DNA from 2 places in the Vibrio coralliirubri genome. Region 2 is predicted to be linked to the other one. Evidence: riboswitches for the same ligand, from Rfam matches in the RefSeq annotation. Region 2 holds a riboswitch; the other holds the start of a gene.
What was found. Region 2 has a riboswitch for lysine ahead of OCV20_RS10835 (Na+/H+ antiporter NhaC family protein). Riboswitches for the same ligand answer to the same signal wherever they lie in the genome.
Positions count from the first base shown of each region.

Region 1: it holds a riboswitch for lysine, as region 2 does, so the genes downstream of both, lysC (lysine-sensitive aspartokinase 3) here and OCV20_RS10835 (Na+/H+ antiporter NhaC family protein) in region 2, are expected to answer to the same signal.

Region 1 covers NZ_AP025470.1:3,339,844-3,343,267, forward strand. Annotated here, with positions in the region: gene OCV20_RS15070 (pyridoxal-phosphate-dependent aminotransferase family protein) at 23-1,162, opposite strand; lysine riboswitch at 1,339-1,516, shown strand; gene lysC (lysine-sensitive aspartokinase 3) at 1,625-2,992, shown strand; gene metH (methionine synthase) at 3,107-3,424, opposite strand, start outside.
Region 2 covers NZ_AP025470.1:2,385,807-2,389,230, reverse strand. Annotated here, with positions in the region: gene OCV20_RS10845 (inosine/guanosine kinase) at 1-554, shown strand, start outside; gene OCV20_RS10840 (H-NS family histone-like protein) at 749-1,159, opposite strand; lysine riboswitch at 1,524-1,701, shown strand; gene OCV20_RS10835 (Na+/H+ antiporter NhaC family protein) at 1,814-3,406, shown strand.

The DNA of each region.
Region 1 (3,424 bases), 950 kb from region 2:
TTTTAATTTCAGTCTATTACAGCTATTTCAAAACATCTTTTAGCGCTTTTAGACACAACGCAACATTCTCTTTACGAGCACCGTAACCCATTAGGCCGATACGCCATGCCTTACCAGCCAAAGAGCCAAGCCCTGCACCGATTTCAAGATTATATTCTTCTAAAAGCTGCGTTCTGATCTTAGCCTCATCAATTCCTTCTGGGAAATAAAGTGCGTTAAGCTGCGGCAAGCGGCTCTCTTCATCAACCACAAATTTTAACCCTAGAGCTTCTACACCTTCTTTAAGCTCTTGGTGCATCGCATGATGACGAGACCACGCATTATCTAGGCCTTCATTTTTCAACAAAACAAGCGACTCATGCAGAGCATAAAGGCTATTCACGGGGGCAGTATGGTGGTAGCTACGCTTACCTTCTCCACTCCAATAACCTAGTACTAAACTTTGATCCAAGAACCAGCTTTGTACTGGCGCTTGGCGGGCTTTCATTTTATCAACTGCGCGCTGAGAGAAAGTCACCGGAGATAGCCCTGGCACACAAGACAGACACTTTTGGCTGCCAGAATAAACCGCATCTAGCTGCCACTCATCAACCAGCAATGGCACACCACCAAGTGATGTCACTGCATCAACAATCGTTAACGCATCAAACTGACGAGCGACAGCAGAGATAGCTTGAGCATCCGATAGCGCTCCGGTAGACGTTTCTGCATGCACAAATGCAACAGCAACAGCATCGGGGTTTTCTGCCAATGCTTGTTCTACCTTTTCAACTGAAACGGGCTTGCCCCACTCGTCATCAACAAGGATGGCTTCGCCACCACAGCGCACCACGTTTTCTCGCATACGCTCACCGAAGACACCGTTACGACAAACAATCACCTTTTCACCAGGCTCAATCAAGTTAACAAAACAGGTCTCCATACCCGCACTGCCCGGTGCAGAAACGGCAATCGTAAATTCGTTTTCAGTCTGAAAAGCGTATTTAAGAAGTTGTTTAAGCTCATCCATCATCGCAATAAACAGCGGATCTAGGTGACCTATGGTTGGACGGCTCAAAGCCTGTAGCACTTGAGGTGAGATATCAGAAGGACCAGGCCCCATTAACGTTCGGTGTGGTGGATAAAAGCTATCGATAGCAGTAGTGAGTGTTAAATTAGACATGTACATCCCTTACGTTAATGTTGTGAACAATCCACCCTAAAGCAAATTGATTACCTCAGCAATTAGCCATAAGTATTGAGGTCAAACCACTGTCACATAATTGTTAAAATTATTTTTCAATTATCTCAAGTTACGGATTGACATTGTTACCACAAAAACGTTCAATGAAACGGCTATCTAGCAGAAGAGGAGCACTGCCCAGGCAGATGTTTTGTGGAACCGCATTTCCAATACAAAACATTTATGGGGAGCAGTGCCGAGATAATAAAAGTATGCAGGACCTTTATTATCGGTTGAGCGGGCTGAATCCCGTCAACTGTCGCCATTTCTATATGGTGAAGAGCTTCTGAGGTTACTATTCTAATAATTCCTCTCTTTTTGCTCTAAAACTCTCTTCGAAAAACATCGGACGTTGGATTACCCAACCGTAATTTTATTTTAGGAAGTCGTGGGAGATATATCGTGAGTGCATCTAATGTAGCTGGTTCTTTTAATGTCGCTAAGTTTGGTGGAACAAGTGTTGCCAACTTTGAAGCAATGAGCCGTTGTGCTGCTATTATTGAAAACAACTCAAACACGAAACTGGTCGTGAGTAGTGCATGCTCTGGTGTCACTAACTTGCTGGTTGAACTGGCAAATGGTGTTCAAGACAAAGCTCGTCGTCAGGAACTAATGGCGCAATTAGCGGACATTCATAACGCAATTCTTGACCAACTCGCAGACCCAATCAGCATCGAAAAAGAAGTTCACAGCATTCTTGATGACATTGCGAGCGCTGCAGAGGCTGCATCATTCCAAACAAGCACTAAACTGACGGATCACCTTGTCGCATGTGGCGAGTTGATGTCGACACACATCTTGGCTCAGATCATCTCTGAACGAGGCACTCCTGCTGTTCGCTTTGATATCAGAGATGTGATGCGTACTAATGATGATTTTGGTAAAGCCGAACCTCAACTAGAAGATATTGCCACTCTAGCGCAAGAGAAACTTATTCCACTTTGCCAACAACAAGTTGTCGTGACCCAAGGTTTTATCGGTGCTGATAGTGAAGGCAACACCACGACTTTAGGCCGCGGTGGCAGTGATTACTCAGCAGCACTGATTGCCGAATCTGTACAGGCGATTGGTCTAGAAATCTGGACGGATGTTCCGGGTATTTACACCACTGACCCTCGTATTGCACCTAAAGCCTCTCCTATCCCAGAGATCAGCTTCAGTGAAGCATCGGAAATGGCAAACTTTGGTGCGAAGATCTTGCACCCATCAACTCTAGTACCTGCACTACGCCACCAAATACCGGTATTTGTCGGCTCTTCTAAAGCACCAGAGTTAGGTGGTACTTGGATTCGTCAACAAGTTGAAAGCTCCCCTCTATTTAGAGCGCTTGCCCTACGCTGCAACCAAACTATGGTTACGCTACGCAGTGCTAACATGTTCCATGCCTATGGCTTCTTGGCAAAGGTATTCGAGATCCTTGCTAAACATAAGATCTCGGTCGATCTTATCACTACCTCAGAGATCAGTGTGTCTCTCACTCTCGATCAAACAGACACTTCAGGTGGTGCTCCTGAGTTACCTGAAGCCGCTCGCCTTGAGCTTGAAGAGCTGTGTTCTGTCGATATTGAACACGACCTATGCCTTGTTGCACTTATTGGTAACAACATGAGTGAAAGCAAAGGCTATGCGAAGCAGGTATTCGGTACTCTTGAAGATTTCAACCTACGCATGATTTGTTACGGAGCAAGCCCACATAACTTGTGCTTCTTATTGGATGAATCTGTTTCTAAGCTGGCGATTCAAAAACTTCACCAAGAGTTATTTGAGTAGAAAGTCCGTTATCATCGACAGATAAATAACTAAATCACAGATACAAAAAGGGTTGCTATTAAGCAACCCTTTCTCTTTTTTACTTTACGAATCAAAGCTCGTCATAGATTCAAACTAGTTAATGTTTGGACCTAACCACTTCTCAGCTTCCAACATATCCCAGCCTTTGCGGTCAGCATAGCTATCCACTTGATCCTGTTGAATCTGTGCAATAGCAAAGTATCGGGCATCAGGATGTGAGAAGTACATGCCAGATACTGAAGCGCCAGGCCACATCGCGTAGCTTGTCGTTAATGACATGTCGATTGCCTTTTCAACGTCCATCAACTCCCACAACGTGCCTTTCTCTGTATGCTCAGGGCAAGCAGGGTAACCTGGAGCTGGACGAATACCTTGGTATTTCTCTCGAATCAAATCGTCGTTAGACAAATT
Region 2 (3,424 bases):
TTGCAATGAATGAAGACGAAGCGGAAGCATTAACGGGTGAAAGCGATCCACTGGCTGCATCAGATAAAGCGCTAGAGTGGGTAGACCTTGTTCTATGTACTGCGGGACCTGTTGGCCTATTTATGGCTGGTTATACAGAAGATGCAGCTAAGCGTGAAACGTCACTGCCTTTACTTCCAGGTTCAATTGCTGAATTCAACCGTTTTGAATTTAGCCGTCCTGCGCATAAAGATTTATGTGAAAACCCAACTAAAGTGTATTCGCACATTGCACCATACATGGGTGGTCCAGAAAAGATCAAAAATACCAATGGTGCAGGTGATGCTGCGTTATCAGCTTTATTACATGATATGGCTGCTAATAAGTACCACAAGGAAAACGTGCCTAACTCAAGTAAGCACCAACATTCATTCTTGACGTACTCTTCGTTCTCACAAGTTTGTAAATATTCTAACCGTGCTAGCTATGAAGTGTTGGTTCAACACTCTCCACGTTTATCTCGTGGCCTTCCTGAAAGAGAAGATAGCCTAGAAGAAGCGTACTGGGAAAGATAAGTTACTTTCTTTAATCAGTAGTACTATCAGTATCAGTTAGTTTCTAATACTGGTAGTACAAATATAAAAAAGGCTCCGAAAGGAGCCTTTTTTGTTTCTGAATATATTGAAGTCGTAAATAATACTTTGGTCGACTTAAATATTAATTCTATTGCTTAGCGTGTAATTGATTACTCACTAAGTAAACTAAATGTTTAGATAGCAAACTCTTCTAGAGATTTACCAGCATCTAGCTGTTCTTGGATAGCTGAAGGCGTACGGCCTTGACCTGTCCAAGTCTTCTCGTCGCCGTTTGCGTCTACGTATTTGTATTTCGCTGGGCGAGGAGCGCGTTTAGCTTTTGTTGTTTTAGATTTTGCTTCACCAGAAAGTGCAGCAATAAGATCGGCAACATCAATTCCGTCTTTTGCAATTTGTTCAGCAATAGCAGAAAGCTTAGCTTCTTGCTCTGCTTTAGCAGCACGTTCTTCAGCTTCAGACTCTTGACGCTCTTGTACAACAATAGTCAGCTTGTCTAGCGCTTCTTCAAGTTGCTCAAGAGTTAATTCACGTGAGAACGCACGAAGGCTGCGGATATTTAATAGAGTTTTTGTTAATTCAGACATGATATTTTCCATCAAGGTAAACTAAATAATCTTCCTAATAATAAACAGAGCCTAGGAATAAAACAAATAGTATTTCTTCTATTACATATTTAAATATAAAAGTGAGATGAATAGTTGAAAATTCAGAGCCGTATTTCTATCGAATTTATAATAATTATTAAGATTATCTTAAAAACTGATATGTGACTGGTGGAGTAGTTAACTTATGTAGACTATTCTCTTATTGATTAGTTCATTAGCAAAAAGCTATTTTTCTCGGAATGATATGTTGCATTGTTGCTCTTGATGGGTACAATTGCGGCTACCTGATGCGAGGTATTGGTTAATTTGTTGTTAAACTCTGGTTTACACGGTTAATAATGTTATCGCACGTAGAGGTGCAATTATAAAAAGTAACTTCCGTTGGGGTGATGCCAATGAACGGGAATGAAAGGTGTAATTGCCGAAGTAAATTGTATATCTAAGCAATTTGCTGGGGTTGTGCTCAATAGGTACAACACTGCCATAGTCTTAATTTTAAACTATGGAGCGCTACTGTAGGGTTGGGTGAAGTGTTCACTTCCCTTTCGCTTAGTTCAACATGAGCTTGGTCAGCCGTATCAAGTTTGTCTGCAGTAGATCTCTAGCCAAATAAAAAACTGGTTTTTGAAGATCATGAATTTAATAGATTTTGCAACATCACCTTTATCTTTGCTTCCGCCCCTTGTGGCTTTGAGCCTTGCTATTGTTACCCGCCGTGTATTGGTTTCTTTGGGTGTCGGTATCATCATGGGTGCGATTCTACTTGCTGACTACTCAGTAGGTAACGCAGCTAGTTACGTGTTTACTAAAGCATCTGGTGTTTTCATGGAAGATGGTGGCATCAACACTTGGAACATGAGCATCATTGCATTCCTAATTATTCTTGGAATGACAACGGCATTATTAACACTGTCTGGCGGTACTCGCGCATTCGCGGAGTGGGCACAGTCTCGTGTTAAGAGCAAACGTGGTTCAAAACTACTTGCTGCTTTCTTAGGTGTATTCATCTTTGTTGATGACTACTTTAACAGCCTAGCGGTTGGTGCTATCTCTCGTCCTGTAACAGACCGTTTCTACGTATCTCGCGCTAAGCTTGCTTATATCCTAGATTCAACGGCTGCTCCTATGTGTGTGATCATGCCTGCTTCTAGCTGGGGTGCTTACATCATCACTATCATTGGTGGCATCTTAGTAACGCACGGTGTGACAGAGTATTCTGCACTGGGTGCTTACGTTCGTCTTATCCCAATGAACTTCTACGCTGTATTCGCACTACTAATGGTGTTTGCAGTGGCATGGTTCGGTCTAGACGTTGGTAAGATGCGTGAGCATGAGATCGAAGCATCTCAAGGCCGTGGCTTTGAAGGCGACAACGATCAAAAGCAAGCTCACGATCTAAACGAAGAGCTAGATATCGAAGAGAGCGAAAACGGTTCAGTTTCTGATCTGGTTATGCCAATCGTATCGCTAATCGTAGCGACGGTTGCCGCGATGCTTTACACCGGTGGCCAAGCGCTGACTGCTGATGGTCAAGCGTTTAACCTTCTAGGCGCGTTTGAAAATACAGATGTAGGTAAGTCACTTGTTTACGGTGGCGTTATCGGCTTAATCGTTGCTCTAGCAACTGTATTCAAACAGAAGCTGTCTATGGCAGACATCGCAAGAACGATGTGGATTGGTGCAAGCTCTATGTTTGGCGCTATCCTAATTCTTGTGTTCGCTTGGACTATCGGTTCTGTAATCGGCGACATGAAAACAGGCTCTTACCTATCGTCTCTAGTAACCGGCAGCATTGATTACCACTGGCTACCCGTTATCTTGTTCCTTCTAGCTGGCATTATGGCTTTCTCGACAGGTACATCTTGGGGTACGTTCGGTATCATGCTACCTATCGCGGGCGACATGGCTGCGGCATCTGACATCGCGCTAATTCTGCCGATGCTAAGTGCGGTTCTAGCAGGTGCTGTATTTGGTGACCACTGTTCTCCAATCTCAGACACAACGATTCTGTCGTCTACTGGTGCTCGTTGTAACCACATTGACCACGTATCGACTCAGCTTCCATACGCGCTGTCTGTAGCGTTCGTATCGTGCATTGGTTTCATTACCCTAGGTATGACATCTTCAATTGGCATCGCATTTGGCGCAGCGTCTCTAACGTTTGTGGCTGTATGTTTTGCATTGGCTTACTTCTCTCGCTGCAAAATGGCGACGTGCAAAAGCTAAAACTGAAAGCTAATCAGT